3 regions of the Clostridioides sp. LIBA-6622 genome follow, and region 1 is predicted to be linked to each of the others. Evidence: riboswitches for the same ligand, from Rfam matches in the RefSeq annotation. Region 1 holds a riboswitch; each other region holds the start of a gene.

Region 1 (6,036 bases):
TTTTTTTATATCTAAACTTTTATTATTCTTTTGCTTATATTATATTTGTTTTCAAGAAATTCTAACTAATTTAACATAAAATTAATTTAGATATTCTTCATATAGTATTTTTATTTCTTGTGTTGAGATTTTAATAATATATTAAGTATTTTATACAATAATTAGGAGTTTTTCATTTATTGTTATATAATTATATATATAGTTATTTTGCTATTATTAAGGTATAAAAATAAATTCATGAAGGTGATTTTTATGAGAGATATTTCTAAATATGAACTTGAAAAAATACTTGAAAAACATTATCTATGGCTTAAAAACAACAATGATGGAGAAAGAGCAGATTTAAGAGAAGTAAAATTAGAAAATATGGATTTAAAGGGATACTGCTTAAGTAATATTGATTTTTCATGGTCTGACCTTATTAATTTAAATTTAGAAAAAGCAGATTTAGAAAATTCTAGCTTTAGTAATTCTTATTTTTCAAATTGTTCATTAAAAAATTCTATATTAAAAAAAGCAGACCTAAGTGGAGCTAATTTCAGATTTTGTGATTTATCTAACTCAGATATTAGAGGAACTAATTTAGAAAATTCCAATTTAGAATATGCTACTTTGGATGGATTAATATCAGATGAAAGTACACGTTTCTTTAAATTGTACTGTCCTGAAAAAGGAGCATTTATAGGTTATAAAAAATGTTTTAATTTTAGAATGGTACAATTATTAATCCCAAGTGATGCAAAAAGAGTATCTGCTACATCAAATGCCTGTAGATGTGACAAAGCAAAAGTACTCTCAATTACAAGTATAGATGGTAAAGAATCTTTTAAAAGTGCTCGTGCATATGCTGATGAAAATTTCATATATCGAGTGGGGGAAACGATTATAGCTAAAGAATTTAATGAAAATAGATGGCAAGAATCAACTACAGGAATTCACTTTTTTCTAACTAGAGAAGAAGCTATTGGCTATTTATAAATGAATACCTTTTATAGTATATAGAACAATTAAATAATAAAAAAAGAGTATCCTTAATAATATTTGAAAATTATTAAGATACTCTTTTATACACTTTGTAGTTTACAATTACATTTTATTTTATAATCTATAGCAAATTATCTATACTGATACTATCCATAACTTTTGAAACTTTATCTATATATTCTATATTATTACTCAACTCATTATAATATTTCTTACTCTCATCTATGTTCCTAAATGAATAAACTTTTTTATCCAATTTTAAAGCCTCTTTTATAATATCTAGGTTTCTTTTATTTGTTTCTCCTACACTAAACCCTGTGTCTATTATAACCTTAGACTCATTTAAATTTCTAATAGCCAAATCGAAACTCTCATCACTTATTGGCTCAAATGGCTTTTCTGTAAACATCTTTATTCCCATAGTTCTACCAATTTCATAATCAATATCATTTTCATGTATTACTCCAGAATATAGACCTATTCCTTTTTTAGTAAAAGCTCTATAAATTGGTGTAGCTTTACCTCCACCACCAATTATAAAAACTTCATTTTTAGATTTATTACTAATTTCTACTGCACCTAAGAGACTATTAAAATTTTTATCATCCAATTCATAAAGTGAATTTATAATATCTTCATCCACTACATCTTCAGGCTGTCCATAAGCTATGACTTTATTGTTCTTTATAAGAGCAACTTTATCACAACTTTTTAATGCTATATCTATTTCATGTAATGAAAGTATTACAGAAATTGATTTTTCCTTACTTAATTTTTTTAGTATATTTATAAGCTCTAACCTATGTTTTATATCTAAGTGAGTTGTAGGTTCATCCAATATAATTATTTCTGGCTCTTGAACTAAAGCTCTTGCAACTAATACTTTTTGTTTCTCTCCGTCACTTAGTTCATCAAAATATCTTTTTTTTAAGTGCAGTGCATCTACAGATTCTAATGCTTCATCTACCAGTATTAAATCTTTTTTAGATAAGCTACCAAAAAATCCTGTATATGGATACCTTCCTATATTAACTATATCTTGTACAGTCATTAAATCGCCTAATAATCTATTTGTAAGTACTAAAGCCATTTTTTTCGATAATGCCTTTCTTGATATATGATTTACATCTATGTCATTTAAATATATATCCCCTTTTATTGGCGTTATAAGTTTAGATAAAGACCTTAATATAGTAGTTTTTCCAGCACCATTACTTCCTAAAAGACATAATATTTCTCCATTTTTTACCTCTATATTTATATCACTCACAACTACTCTTTTATTATATCCTACACTTAAATTATTAGTTTTCAACATATCTAAGACCTGTCCTTCCTTCTCATCAATAGGATTACTACAATTGGTGCACCTAATAAAGATGTTATTGTACTTATTGGTAACTCCACTGGTGATAAAATTACTCTTGATATTAAATCACAAAGAGCTGTAACTATACTTCCTAAAAAGATTACCACTGGTATCAATACTCTATTGTCTGATGTCTTAAATATCAATTTCGAAATTTGTGGTACTGCAAGTCCAATAAATCCTATAGGACCTGCAAATGCTGATACTACTGCAGCTAGTATACTAGATATAAATACTACCAAAACTCTAAAAAATTTTATATTTATACCAATACTTTTAGCGTACTCTTCTCCTAATAAAAAAGCATTTAGAGGTTTTATTATAAATATACTCATTAAAAGACCTAACACACCAATCAATATAAGTATCTCTACTTTCTCCCAAGTAAATCCAGAAAAACTTCCCATAGACCAAACAGTAAATTCCTTTAATTTTTCGCTATTTGCAAATGATTGTAGTACATTAGTTATACCACTACACACATATCCGGTCATAATTCCTATTATTAAAAGAGTTGTTATATTCTTTACCTTACTTGCAAATAAAATTACAACAGACATTACAATCAAAGCTCCTATAAATGCTGCCACAAATATACTCATTGAAGTTACATTTTCGAACCCTAATGTATATCCACCCAAAAGCATAAGTGCTACTGATAAGGTAGAACCTGAAGATACACCTAATATATATGGTTCAACTATTGGATTCTTAAAAAATATCTGTAGTAAGATTCCTGATACTGCTAAACAAGCTCCACCCATCATGGTTGCAAGTACTCTTGGAATCCTTATATTGTATATTATTTTATAATGTTCTGTATTGTCCATACCTCTTAATACAACATCTATTATTTCTTTAAACTCAATTTTTACAGAGCCAAATGCTACACACACTAAAAAAGTAAGTATCATACCTATAATTAGTCCTATAAATATTGTAGTATTCTTTATTCTCATTTTATTGATAAAATCCATTTATATACCCCTCTTAACAAATCTATATTAACTAAAATCCATAAAACTCATCTTTTAGTGTCGTATTCTATATTATTTATCATAATTTATATAATGCTTAATTTTTTCGTCTGTAGTCCCTGGATGAAACATCTCAACTAAATCTACTATTAATTCATCTGTCTTATCTACTGATTGATAATAATCTGGTGCAAACACCCATAAGTTACCATTTTTCACAACATCCAAATCAGCCAATATAGGTGCACTAGATTTTATAGAATCTAAGTTTGGTGCATAATCTGAACTTGATGAGTATACAAATATATCTGCATCTTTTGCAACTTCATGTAGTTGTTCAATACTCACTCTTCCTTCATTTGAATCTATTGAAGCACATGCATTTATTCCACCAGCCATTCTTATCATATTATCTACATATGAATCTTTAGGTGCTACATAAGCATTTCCTTCATATACAGATGCCCATACTACCTTAGGCTTGCTTTTGTTTTTTATTTTTTTGCTTACTTCTTCTACCTTTTGCACTGTTTTATTCAACTCACTAGTTGCTATATCTTCTTTATCATAAAATGCAGCTATTAAACTTGTCCACTCCATTCTTCCAAATGGGTTTTGCTCTTTATATTCATTATCTACAACATAATTAAGTCCTAATTCTTTTAGTTTATCAATAAATTTTGTATCAGCTTCTGACAAGCCACTACTCACTATAGTCAAATCAGGATTTAAGTCTACTATTTTTTCATAATCTGGTGCTAAGTTTGAACCAACATAATGTATCTTTCCATCCTTCATTAAATCTTTAATTTCTTTAATAGTCCAATACTGTTCTTCTGTTGTTACTGCTTTTATACTATCTAACTCACCTATTGTTCTTAGAGAGCAAGCTTGTGTTGTAGATGCTATTAAGACATTATCTACAGGTGTTCTAACTATATTAGCATTTTTATATTTTTCAGGAATTTCAATTTTTTTAGGTATTAAAATTAGTTCTCTTTTATCTCCATCAGTTACTTTTTTAATTCCATCCTCCAAATCCTCAACACTAAATCCACTTGCATATTTTAATTCTAACTTCTTACCACTACTAACTTGTGCATTATCTTTATCATTTTTACTACATCCTATAAGACCTCCTACTAAAAAAACTATCATGATAATTAGAAAAAATTGCTTTAAAACATTTACTTTACATTTCATCTCTTTCACTCCAATATTTTATTTTTATAAGTGGTTAAAAACTTTAATAACATACATTTTTAAAATATTTCTTATTAAAACTATATTAAAGTCATCTTTAATAATTATAACCGTTTAATAAAATAAAAAACTTCTCCTAATTTAGAAAGGAGAAGTTTATATATCAACTTTACAAAAAATGAATTGATATTTCATTTTATTATAAATTACAATTTCCACCCTAAATTGCACCTATGTAATACTGGGCAGGTCTCCTGACTCACGGCTTTTCCTCTATCACCCTTCCCAAAATTTAATATAAATCTCAGTGGATTTTGATTTCGTATCCGTATACAGTAGCGGGGGCTGTAGTGAATTTACATCACTTTCCCTATTAAACTAATCTAGTACCCTAATATTATTTAATTTTTATTAAGATAATTGTAGTTTATTGTTGGTCACTTTGCAAGGTTGATTTTACATATAAAATAAAGAGTGCTTTAAAATGACTATAAAAATCATTTTAAAGCACTCTTTATTTTTTTGCTATATATCTAATTAAGCAGTTAGCATATATTTAATTCATTCATCAATCTTTTAATCTCACATACTTGATTTTCATTTGGTTTTATAAAAGGTGCAGTCATATAATCACTTACTTGTAATCCTCTTATGTTCATAGCTTTTTTCATTGCTGGTATGAATGGGTTTGTTATTAAATAAAAATCCATTGCTTTGTTGATATATTTTTGAATTTCTATAACCTTGTCCATATCTCTATTATTATAAGCTTCTGCCCATTTTGAGCAAACTTCTGGAATTAAATTTGATAAACCTCCTATACAACCTGCTCCCCCAGACATTACATTATGTATAAAGTTTTCATCATAACCACTGTATATCTTAAAATTTGGGAACTCTGCTTTCATAGTATTTATTAAGTCTCTAGTGTGTCCCATCAAAGTTACTGTATCCTTATAACCAACTATATTTTTATGTTTTTTTACAAGTTTTAATGTAAGTTCTGGACTCAAATCATAACCAGTTCTATCTGGATAATTGTATAGATATATTTCAGCTTCTGTGTTTTTAGCTATTTCACTATAAAACAACTCAATACTGTCATCATCAAGAGAGAAATAGTAAGGACTTATTATCATAACTCCATCAGCTCCACTATTATGCGCATAATTTGAAAGCTCTATAGATTCTTTTATACTCATACGGCTTGTCCCTATAAACACTTTTACTCTCTTATTAACATGACTAATTACTAAGTCTATAAGTTCTTTTTGCATATCCATGGACATATTAAAGAACTCTCCAGTGCTTCCCATTATAACTAGACCATCTACACCGCCATCTATAAGATGTTCGTATACTTTCTTATTTCCTTCTTTATCTAAATTTCCTTTTTCATCAAATATTGTAACCACTGGTGTCAAAAATTCTGCTTTCATAATTTAAACTCCTAAAATTTATTTTAATATGTTCGTTTAATACATTCAGGTTTTGTCTTAACAT
Region 2 (6,036 bases), 1.1 Mb from region 1:
GACGTTATTATGCTATAGAGAAAGATTTAGAGTACAGGGTAACAAAGTCTAAAACTTATTTTTATGGAAGAGATATTTTGTCTATGTGTATAGCAGCTATTTTAGAAGAAGAAAATATATTATTATCAGGGCCAAAAGCAACAGGAAAAAACTTACTTGCTGACAATTTAGGGGAGATATTTAATAGACCTCAATGGAATACATCATTTCATATAAATACAGATAGTTCAACACTTATAGGTACAGACACATTTATAGATAATGAAGTTAAGCTTAGAAGAGGTTCTGTTTATGAATGTGCTATCAATGGAGGTTTTGGTGTGTTTGATGAAATTAATATGGCAAAGAATGACGCTGTAGTGGTAGTACATTCAGCTTTAGATTATAGAAGGTTGATTGATGTACCTGGGTATGAAAGAGTCAATCTACATCCAGCAACAAGATTTATTGGAACTATGAATTATGAATATGCAGGAACAAAAGAACTTAATGAGGCACTAGTATCTAGATTTATGGTAATAGATATTCCCCCTATAGAAGAAGAAAAGTTAATGATGATTTTAAAAAATGAATTTTCAGATGCTGATGAAGAAAAATTAATGCATTTTGCAGGAATATTTTTAGATTTACAGTTGAAATCTCAAAATGGTGAAATATCTAGTAAAGCTATTGACCTGCGTGGTCTTATGGCATCACTTAAAACTATAAGAAGGGGATTGAAACCAACTCTTGCAATTAATATGGGGCTTACAGGGAAGACTTTCGATATATATGAGAAAGAAATGGTTGGAGATGTAATTAAAACTAGAATACCTAATAAATGGGAGAGTATAGATGTATTTCCAATAAGTCATATTTAATATAGGTGAGATTATGAAATGGATATATGATGATTATGAATTTGAAAACAGAGCCAATAACTTATCTTGGACAATAGCTGGAGATTATAATGAAAGTATAGATATATCAGAAAAAGATTATTCTTCAAAAGAGATAGGTCTGTATTTTGCAATAATTGCAGGTGCTAGAAGAAAGTATGTAGATTGGGACATAGTGAAAAAATACCTCACAAATAGAATTCGAAAAGGATATGACAAAGATATTATATTAGGTTTGATTCAAGTTATATTAAATACAATAGTTGAAGAAAAGGCTATTAAAGACAGACCAGGAATAGAAGATATAAGAAAAAATGCTTATAAGGATATTGTTTCACGTTTTACCAAAATACATAATGATAATATCATGGATAAAATCAAATATGCCTTTGTACTTTATAATATGGACAAGCATCCAGCACTAGATAGTCTAACTAGAAGAATAGTTAATGACATACAGAATATAGATACAAATCAAGATATTATGGAGGTTTTAAAAGCATTAGATGTTATATATTTAACTTATTTTGAATATATATTAAATGCAGAAGAAAGTGGTTCTACATATGATGAAAATAATGTGAAAGATGTTGAAGTAAATTTTGATACATTTGCTGACTTTATGTATGAAGAACTTTATAGTGAAGAAGAAGAAAATATTATTGAAAGTGACATAGACTCTATATCTTCATCTATGCTTATAGAGGGAGTAGGAGATTTTGAGGATTCTCAATCTAGCAATTCAGCAGACAGGGTTATATATGTTGATGAAGAGACAGCAAATAAAATATATTCAAAGATAGAACATTATTATGGAAAAACTTATTTGAGTAAAGGTGAAATTAAAAAGATTGAAACACAAAATTGTAGAAATGTTCATGAAGGGTGCAGAATACACTTTACAGATGGAGTTCTTAGAAGTGAGTGTAATAATGTATTCCAGTTAAAATATGTAACAAGGCAAAAAGAAAATAATTTAGGAAAATTTAGAGAAAATGCTAGAATGTATAGACAGCAGATAAAGAGATTAAAAGAAAGTCTAGCTAGAATTTTGATAGAAGAAAATGCCAAAACAAGAGTATACTCTGATTGTGGAACTATATTAGCAAATAGAGCTTGGAGAGTGGGTAGAAGTAATAATAATAAAATATTTTACAAAGACATAGAAAATGAAAAAGGAAAATATGTTATTGATATATTATTAGATGCAAGTGGTTCTCAAAGTAGAAATCAAGGAAATGTAGCAATTCAAGCGTATATAATTGCAAATGCTTTAACAGAAGTTGGCATACCAAATAGAGTTATTGGATTTTCTAGTTTTTTAGACTATACAATATTAAAAAGATTTAAAGATTATGATGATAGTTTAAAAAATAGTGAAAATATATTTGAATACTTTTGCGCTGGTAATAATCGAGATGGCTTGGCTATAAAATCTATATGTAGTGGTCTAATAAATAGAGATGAAGAAAATAAAATTTTGATAGTTCTTAGTGATGGAAGACCAAATGATGTAAAGATAGGAAAAAATAGTGAGAGAACTTTAAGAGGAGAAAAAGCTTATAGGGGTATAGTTGGTTTGAGAGACACAGCTAATGAAGTTAGAAAGGCTAGGAAACAAAATATATTGGTATTAGGAGTGTTTACAGGGAAAGAATCAGAACTTGAAGCTGAAAGATTAATATATGGAAATGATTTTATATATTCGAGAGATATAACTAGATTTTCTGATGTGGTTTCAATGTATTTAAAGAAGATAATTAGAAATTAACCAAGAGTATAAAAAATAATTTATATACATAAAAATATAAAAATGAATAAAATCTGTAAAAAATGTAGAAATTTTCACAGAAAAGGTATACAATGATTTATATAGAAAATGTTTTAAGAATAATTTAACAATTAAATATATAATATTATAGGTTCTTCAAGCAAGATTAATAGGGAAAAAGGTTAAATTCCTTTACAGCCCCCGCTACTGTGATGCAGACGAAACTTTTGTTAGCCACTATGATGATATATTTTTATATTTCATGGGAAGGAAGAGGAGTAGGAAGAAGCTAAGTCAGGAGACCTGCCTAAAATATTAAAGTAATTTCTTCGGGGATGGAGAAAGTTTCTTATAATAATTATACAGATATGTTTATTTTATGTGTTTGTATTTAAATTGTCGAAAATTAGAAGCCTAGCCATCGAGTTAGGCTTTTTTATTTTTAAAATAAATCAGACATATATTATTTATATTTTAATTATTAGAAAGGGAGAGAGGGGATAGTAAAATGAAACAAAATATCAAATTAGGGGTTATAGCTGCACTTATGTTAATCATTTTAACTCCAGTTACATCGAATGCAATGCACATAATGGAAGGGTACTTACCAGTAAAATGGTCTATAGCATGGGGAGTTATATTTATACCATTTTTCTTAGTAGGACTAAAATCGATAGGAAAAATAGTAAAGCAAGACCCTAAAAAGAAAGTATTATTAGCACTATGTGGAGCATTTGTGTTTGTGTTGTCAGCACTAAAAATACCTTCAGTAACAGGAAGTTGTTCACATCCTACTGGAGTAGGTCTTGGAGCAATAATGTTTGGACCAAGTGTAATGTTTGTTCTTGGAACTATAGTTCTAATATTCCAAGCATTATTATTAGCACATGGAGGAATAACTACTTTAGGAGCTAATGCTTTTTCAATGGCTATTATAGGACCAATTATATCATTCTTAATATTTAAAGCATTAAAGAAAAAAGATGGAAATAATGCAATACCAGTATTTCTTGCCGCAGCATTAGGAGATTTGGCTACATATACAATAACTTCGATACAGTTAGCACTGGCTTTTCCAGACCCATCAGGTGGAGTGATGGCTTCAGCAATTAAGTTTTTAGGAATTTTCTTTATGACTCAAATACCAATAGCAATAGCAGAAGGTATACTTACTGTAATTGTATATAATTTAGTTACAGAAAATGGAGAAAAAAGCATACTAGAAAATAATGATAAAGGAGTTAAAGCTAATGAGTGCTAAAACAAAAACGAAAACTAATATATTACTACTTTTATTAGTAGTGGCTCTTATCATATTTCCATTACTTGTTAACTCAGGAGCTGAATATGGAGGAGCAGATGGTCAAGCTGAAAGTGAAATTACTAAGATAAATCCAGATTATGAACCATGGTTTAGTAGCCCATATGAGCCACCAAGTGGAGAAATAGAAAGTTTATTATTCTCTGCACAAGCAGCATTAGGTGCTGGTGTAATAGGATACATATTAGGTGTTCAAAAAGGAAAGAGAAGTTAATTATGCTTATAATTGATAAATATGCATATACAAATAGATTAAGTAAAGTAAATCCAAATAAAAAAGTAGCCATAGGAGTAATCTTTCTGATTGCTTCTATGGTAATAAAAAATATATTTGTTTTAAGTGGAATTATGGTTTTAATGAGTATTCTAGTTGTTTGTGTGGCTGGAATAGATTTAAAAAATTATTTAAAATTACTTAGAATACCAATGTACTTTTTATTTCTTAGTATAGGAATAACTCTTGTAAATATATCTTTTAATAAAGCAGACTTATTATACAGTTTTGAAATTTTTAGTTTCAATATAGGGATATCAGAAGCATCTATTGACATGTCTGTTCATGTGTTATTTAGAGCTATGTCTTGTTTGACTTGCGTGTACTTTTGTATACTTACAACACCTTTTAATCAATTAATATTCTTCTTTAAAAAAATGCATTTACCTGATACTTTTGTTGAGCTATCAATGTTAATATATAGGTTTATATTCATATTTTTAGAAGAATTTTCAGAAATATATAAATCACAAGAACTAAGATTTGGGTACATAAATTTAAAAACTTCATATAAATCCTTAGGAATTCTTGGAAGTATGCTGTACAAAAGACTTATGACAAGGTATGATGATATGTGCATATCATTAGACATAAAATTGTATGATGGTAAATTTCACATAGTAGGGGATAATGATGTTTAAAATAAATAATTTAACTTATCAATATGAAAAGAATGCCAATGCATTATTAAACATTAATATGGATTTCTCAAAGGGAAATGTTATAGGTATAATAGGTTCAAATGGTTCAGGAAAATCAACATTATTTATGAATTTAATGGGTATATTAAAACCTACATCTGGAGAAATTCTTTTTAAAGAAGAAAAATTAAAATATGATAAGAAAAGTTTGTATAATCTTAGAAAAAATGTGGGTATTGTCTTTCAAGACCCAGAAAAACAAATTTTCTATTCAAAAGTATACGACGATATAGCATTTGCAATGAGAAATATTGGTATAGATGAAAAAACAATTAAAGAGAGAATAAACAAAGCTCTAGTAGCTGTTAATGGAATAGATTTTATAGATAGACCAGTACATTTTTTAAGTTATGGTCAGAAAAAAAGAGTAGCAATAGCATCAGTTATAGCAATGGAAAATGAAATTATATTGCTTGATGAGCCTACAGCTGGTTTAGACCCAGTAAGTACTAGGTCTATTGTAGATATAATAAAGGGATTGAATAAAAATAATATAAAAATAGTAATATCCAGTCATGATATGAATTTAATGTATGAAATATGTGATTACATATATGTATTGGATAAGGGGATTTTAATTGATGAAGGAAAGGCAGAAAATGTATTTGTAAATGAAAATAACATTATACAAGCTGGCTTAGAATCCCCATGGCTAGTAAAGGTACACAAAAATATGAATTTACCTTTATTTAAGAAAGAAGAAGATTTGTATAAGTACTGGAAAGAAAGAGAACTTAATACAAACAAATAATTAAGCCCTAAACCTATTTTAAAAAAATAGATTTATATAATAACCCTTAACCTAGACCCCTTAAAGGTGCCTTATGATTCCCCAAATCATAAGGTTATTTTTTTTATTAAATAGTAAAATAAATTATATGAAAAAGTGTTATTTAATTGTAATATATTGGAAATAATCTATTAGTATAATACATAATTATAATTTGAAGTAATTCATATTTTAGATTAAAATATATTTATGGCTGTTAACAGGAGGAGAAATATGAATTTAGATACATTAAATCCTGCTCAAAGAGAAGCAGTAGAAAAGACTGAAGGTCCAGTACTTATACTGGCTGGAGCTGGTTCAG
Region 3 (6,036 bases), 480 kb from region 1:
ATAGGGTAAAAAAGCATCAAGAGGATAGACCTAGAAATTGGGATACATATGAAATATATGAAGATATATATTCCATAATTAGACAGCTATACAAAGAACATGAAACTGTTATACTAGATTGTGTAACTTTATTAGTAAATAACCTAATGTTTAAACACAATCTAAATATAGAAGAGTCTACTCAAGAAGAAATAAATAACTTGGAAGAGTATATAAAAGAACAAGTTATAAAACTTATTGAAGAAATAGAAAAAACAAATCTATACTTTGTATTTGTTACAAATGAATTAGGTATGGGAATTGTTCCTGGGAATAAACTTAGTAGGATATATGCTGATATTGTAGGTCGCATAAATCAATACATAGCATCAAAAAGTAATGAAGTTTATTTTGTAGTTAGTGGCATACCTATGAAAATAAAGGAGTAGTATGTGACTATGAAAAGATTTATTTTAATACTACAGTTTTTAACAAGGATACCTATAAAATTAAATGTAGGATTTGATGATGAATTTTATAAATCAATAGTGTATTTTCCACTTGTAGGTTTTGTCATTGGTATATTATCCTACTTAATAGGATGGATTTCTATGCTTTTATTTGACCCATTTATAGCTTCTATAATAATAACTCTAGCAGGAGTATTAATTACTGGAGGTCTTCATATAGACGGACTAGGAGATACATTTGATGCAATATATAGCTATAGAGATAAAGAAAAAATGCTTGAAATAATGAAAGATTCAAGATTAGGTACAAATTCACTTTTGGCAATTATGTTTGTGCTTTTATTAAAGGTTGGATTCATATACAATATAATAAGTAATAATTCATTATGGATTATAATATTTATGCCAATGATTGCAAGGTTAGGAGTAATGTTATTGACATATAAAACTGTGACACCAAGAGAAAAAGGAATGGGAAATTTATTTATAGGAAAACTGACTACAAATATGTTAATAACAGCTATAGTATACACATCATTGATAGTTATTCTTATTACTAAATTTATATTTTTATTACCTGATATAGTATTGATTAAAATATTAGGTTCAGCTATAGTAGTTTTTGTATTTATAACATTGTTCAAAAAACATATCTATAAAAAGATTGATGGAGTAACTGGAGATATATTAGGTTGTGGAATAGAACTTTCAGAACTTGTATATTTGATTTATATATATTTGTTAATTTTTATGTTTTTTTAAAAATAAAAAGTGGTGATAATGTGATAAGATTAATACTAATAAGACATGCATTGACAAATGATAATAAAAAAGGAAGATTATCAGGTCACATAAATAGTTGTATAAGTGAAGAAGGCAAAATGCAAATAGATAAAATTACTGAATACCTAACTCATGAAAATATAGACCGAATTTACACAACACCATCTTCACGCACCAAGGATACAATAGAAAAAATATCAAGATTAAAATTAATAGAAATAGAAGAAAAGGGAGCTTTAAGAGAAATTAGTTTTGGAGACTTTGAAGGAATAACTTTTGAAGAAATTAAAGTCAAATATCCCGAAGAGTTTGAAAAAATGATAGAAGAAGGTAACAACTATAGATATCCAAATGGAGAAAGTCTTATAGACTCTTATAAAAGAGTGGCAAAAGAAATTGATAATATACTTTTAGAAAATGATAGTCATTCAGATATAAAAACAATACTTATATGTTCTCATGCAGGAACAATAAGAAATATAATAACACATTTGATTTCTGGTAGTTATAAATATCATTGGAACTTTAAAATTGATAATGCATCTATTACAGTTTTAGAAGTTAATAGTGGTTTTACTGTAGTAGATAAAATGAATTTTACAAACTTTATATAATTTAATCAAAATTAAACATTACAATATATATTTGTAAAATTATCAATGAAAATAGAATATTAGATTAAAATTAGGTTCTTAATTATATGTTAAAAGGGAAAAAGGTTAGATGCCTTTGCAGCCCCCGCTACTGTGAAACCAACGAAACTATAAATACCACTGTCAATTTGATGGGAAGGTTATAGAAGTAGGATGAAGTTAAGCCAGGATACCTGCCTAATTTAATTTAAAACAAGAGGTCTTCGGGGTGAAAGATTTTTAATTAATACGTATAAAAGTCCTATCTTTAGAAGCAATAGGACTTTTTTTATTGGAATTTTAGTAAATTTTAACAAGGAGGGGTTAGAAAGTGGGGAAAAAAATAATGCTACAAGGAACGGCATCAAACGTAGGTAAAAGTATCTTAGTAGCAGGTTTGTGCAGAATATTTAAACAAGATGGTTATACTGTTGCTCCTTTTAAGTCTCAAAATATGGCTTTAAATTCCTTTATAACTAAAGAAGGATTAGAAATGGGAAGAGCACAAGTATTTCAAGCCGAGGCAGCAAAAATAGAGCCAATAGCTGATATGAATCCAGTTTTATTAAAACCTTCTGGAAATAACAAAAGTCAAGTTATTGTAAGAGGGAAAGTTATAGGGGAGATGCCTTCTTCTCAATATCATGATTACAAACTAGAATTAGTAGATATATTGAAAGATACTTTTGATAGCTTGAATTCAACTTATGATATTGTAGTTATGGAAGGTGCAGGCAGTAATGCAGAGATAAATTTAAAAGATAGAGATATATCTAATATGGGTATGGCAGAAATAGCAGATGCACCTGTAATAATAGTTGGAGATATTGATAGGGGAGGAGTATTCGCCTCATTAGTAGGGACAATGCTTTTATTAAATGAAGATGAGAAAAAAAGAGTAAAAGGTGTAATAATTAATAAATTTAGAGGAAAAAAAGAGCTTTTACAAGATGGAGTAAAGATGCTAGAAGACATCATAAAAGTACCTGTTATAGGAGTAGTTCCTTATACAGATATAAAAATAGAAGATGAGGATAGTGTGACTACTAGATTTAAGAAAAAAATGAATAAAGGTGACATACACATAGAAATAATTAGAACTCCCCACATGTCAAACTTTACAGATTTCAATATATTTGAAACACAAGAAGATGTAAGTATCAGGTATGTAGATTATGGAGAATCTTTAGGAAATCCAGATATAGTAATAATACCTGGAACTAAAAGTACTATAGATGATTTAACATATATAAGAAAAAGTGGTCTTGAATCACAAATTAAAAATTTACATGGTCAGGGTAAATTGATATTTGGTATATGTGGTGGTTATCAAATGCTAGGTAAGAAATTAAAAGACCCTTATCATGTTGAGAGTGAAATTGAAGAAGTTGATGGTATAGGTCTCTTAGATACAGAAACAATATTTGAAAAAGTAAAGACTACTACGCAGGTAGAAGCTACTATTGTTGAATGTACGGGTGAATATATGAATGACCTTAAAGGAAAGAAAGTAAAAGGTTATGAAATTCATATGGGTATTACAAATCGAGGTGATGGTGTAAGAAGCTTAGATTTGATAACAAAAAAATTAGACGAAGAAGTGAACTACACTGAAGGAAGTATAAATAAAGATGGTAATATAATTGGAACTTATATTCATGGAATTTTTGATGAAATAAGTTTTACAAGAACAATTTTAAATAACATAAGGAAGAAAAAGGGTCTACAAGAATTAGAAAGCAAGGTAAATTCTTTTGATGAATTCAAAGATAAAGAATATGATAAATTGGCTGATTTTTTAAGAGAACATTTAGATATGAAGAAAATATATGAGATTATGAAATAATAATTATTCTGTATTTATAATTTAGGTAGGAGGTGTATTATGAAAAAAATTTTAATTGCGGGTACTAGTAGTGGAGTAGGCAAGACGACAATTTCATTAGGAATAATGCAAGCTTTAGTTAAGAGAAATATGAAAGTACAACCATATAAAGTAGGGCCAGACTATATAGACCCTTCATACCACACTTTTATAACTGGAAGACATTCCAGAAATCTAGATTCTTATATGTTAGATGATGAAAAAATAAAGTATATAGTAAATAAATCCTCAAAAGATGCAGACATATCAGTAATAGAAGGTGTTATGGGGTTGTATGATGGTTTTGGAATAGATTTAGATAACTGTACAAGCTCACATACTTCGAAGGTGTTAAAATCACCTGTTATATTAGTTATAAATGGGAAATCTATGGCGGCATCTAGTGCTGCTATGGTGCTAGGATATAAGGAATTAGATAAAGATGTAAATATAAAAGGTGTCATAGTAAATAATGTTAAGACTAATAGCCATTATCAAATAATTAAGAACTCTATAGAGAAATACTGTAATGTTGAAGTATTGGGATATTTTCCTCCAAATAATAAATTTTCTTTAGAGTCTAGACATTTAGGATTGGTTCCTAGTGTGGAGATGAAATCTTTAAGAGAAAAATTTTACACTTTAGCTGATGAAATTGAAAGTTATATAGATATTGATAGAATAATTGAAATTTCAGAAAGTGATGAGTTTGAGAGTGATTTTGATTTTCAAACTTTGATAGAAGGTAATGAAATAAAAAAGCATGTTAAGAATAAATCAATAGCTATAGCATATGATAAGGCATTTAATTTTTATTATAGAGAAAATATAGAGCTTTTAGAAGAGCTTGGATTGGAGATAAACTATTTTAGCCCTCTTGAAGATACATCAGTTCCAACTTCAGATTATATTTATATTGGAGGAGGATTTCCAGAGATATTTGGAAAAGAATTGGAGGCAAATGAGTCAATGAGAGCCTCTATATTAGAAGCACATAACAATAACATCCCAATTTATGCAGAATGTGGGGGGCTGATGTACCTAGGTGAGAAACTATTGAATCAAGAAGAACAAGAATTTAATATGGTTGGTATATTCAGTGGAATTAGTAAGATGACATCTTCTTTAAAAAGATTTGGATACTGTATTGGTGTAGCTAAAGAAAACACTCTTTTATCCAAAAAAGGAGAGGTTATTAAAGGGCATGAGTTTCATCATTCAATATTTGAAAGTGATGAAAAATGTGCATATTCAATGAAAAAAGAAAGAGATGGAACTATAGTGGAAGAATGGGATGGCGGTTATAGTAAAGGAAATACTTTAGCCACATATCTTCATACGCATTTTTATAATAATTTAAACTGTATAGAAAATTTTTTAAATAAAGGAAATAAGTAAATGAATATTTTATCTATTTATATAGGGTATGTGACAGATTTAATTGTAGGAGACCCATATTCTTTTCCTCATCCAGTGAGGTTTATTGGTAAACTTATAAATTTTACTCAAGATATGATAAGAAAAGTCTTTAAGAGTGATAAGCAGTTAAAGTTTGGCGGATTTATATTATGGTTTATAACTGTTGGAATAACTTATTTAATAACCTATGCTATAGTGAAGTTATTTAGTTTTAATGGATTATTGAGTGTTGTAGTAAATGGTTTTATAATTTATACAACACTAGCTACAAAATGTTTGAAAGATGAAGCATTAAAAATTTATGATGTATTAAAAACTGGAGATATAGAAAAATCTAGAACCCAGTTATCTTATATAGTAGGTAGAGATACTACTAATCTAAGTGAATCTGAGATAATAAGGGCAACTGTAGAAACTGTTGCAGAAAATACTGTAGATGGTATAATTGCACCTATGTTTTATGCATTTATTGGAGGAGCACCGCTTGCTATGGCATATAAAGCTATAAATACATTAGATTCAACTGTTGGGTATAAAAATGAAAAATATAAAGATATTGGCTTTGCTTCTGCTAAGATTGATGATATAGCTAATTATATACCAGCCAGAATATCTATTGTCCTTATGACTATTGGAAGCTTCTTTTTACATTATAACTATAGGAATTGTTTTAAAATATCTATTAGAGATAGAAAGAATCATAAAAGTCCAAATTGTGCTTTTTCAGAGGGTGCAGTATCTGGTGCTTTAGGAATCCAACTAGGAGGTACTAACTTTTATTTTGGGGAAAAAGTATATAAGCCAACAATAGGGGATAAGCTTAGAGAAATAGATAAAGAGGATATAATTAAAACGAATAAAATTATGTATGCATCTTCGTTTACATCTA

What was found. Region 1 has a riboswitch for cobalamin ahead of ACTG47_RS16120 (ABC transporter substrate-binding protein). Riboswitches for the same ligand answer to the same signal wherever they lie in the genome.
Region 2: linked by a shared signal. The riboswitch ahead of ACTG47_RS02220 (energy-coupling factor ABC transporter permease) and the one ahead of ACTG47_RS16120 (ABC transporter substrate-binding protein) in region 1 are both predicted to bind cobalamin.
Region 3: linked by a shared signal. The riboswitch ahead of ACTG47_RS18270 (cobyric acid synthase) and the one ahead of ACTG47_RS16120 (ABC transporter substrate-binding protein) in region 1 are both predicted to bind cobalamin.

What each region holds. Positions count from the first base shown of each region.
Region 1 covers NZ_CP196998.1:3,448,225-3,454,260, forward strand. Annotated here, with positions in the region: gene ACTG47_RS16105 (pentapeptide repeat-containing protein) at 253-978, shown strand; gene ACTG47_RS16110 (ABC transporter ATP-binding protein) at 1,106-2,302, opposite strand; gene ACTG47_RS16115 (FecCD family ABC transporter permease) at 2,305-3,330, opposite strand; gene ACTG47_RS16120 (ABC transporter substrate-binding protein) at 3,403-4,533, opposite strand; cobalamin riboswitch at 4,761-4,943, opposite strand; gene ACTG47_RS16125 (dihydrodipicolinate synthase family protein) at 5,079-5,972, opposite strand.
Region 2 covers NZ_CP196998.1:393,813-399,848, forward strand. Annotated here, with positions in the region: gene ACTG47_RS02210 (AAA family ATPase) at 1-860, shown strand, start outside; gene ACTG47_RS02215 (vWA domain-containing protein) at 874-2,649, shown strand; cobalamin riboswitch at 2,782-2,974, shown strand; gene ACTG47_RS02220 (energy-coupling factor ABC transporter permease) at 3,158-3,910, shown strand; gene ACTG47_RS02225 (energy-coupling factor ABC transporter substrate-binding protein) at 3,900-4,184, shown strand; gene cbiQ (cobalt ECF transporter T component CbiQ) at 4,187-4,885, shown strand; gene ACTG47_RS02235 (energy-coupling factor ABC transporter ATP-binding protein) at 4,878-5,696, shown strand; gene ACTG47_RS02240 (DUF3553 domain-containing protein) at 5,949-6,036, shown strand, end outside.
Region 3 covers NZ_CP196998.1:3,923,272-3,929,307, reverse strand. Annotated here, with positions in the region: gene cobU (bifunctional adenosylcobinamide kinase/adenosylcobinamide-phosphate guanylyltransferase) at 1-428, shown strand, start outside; gene cobS (adenosylcobinamide-GDP ribazoletransferase) at 438-1,211, shown strand; gene ACTG47_RS18275 (histidine phosphatase family protein) at 1,232-1,846, shown strand; cobalamin riboswitch at 1,902-2,080, shown strand; gene ACTG47_RS18270 (cobyric acid synthase) at 2,196-3,710, shown strand; gene ACTG47_RS18265 (cobyrinic acid a,c-diamide synthase CobB) at 3,750-5,126, shown strand; gene cbiB (adenosylcobinamide-phosphate synthase CbiB) at 5,127-6,036, shown strand, end outside.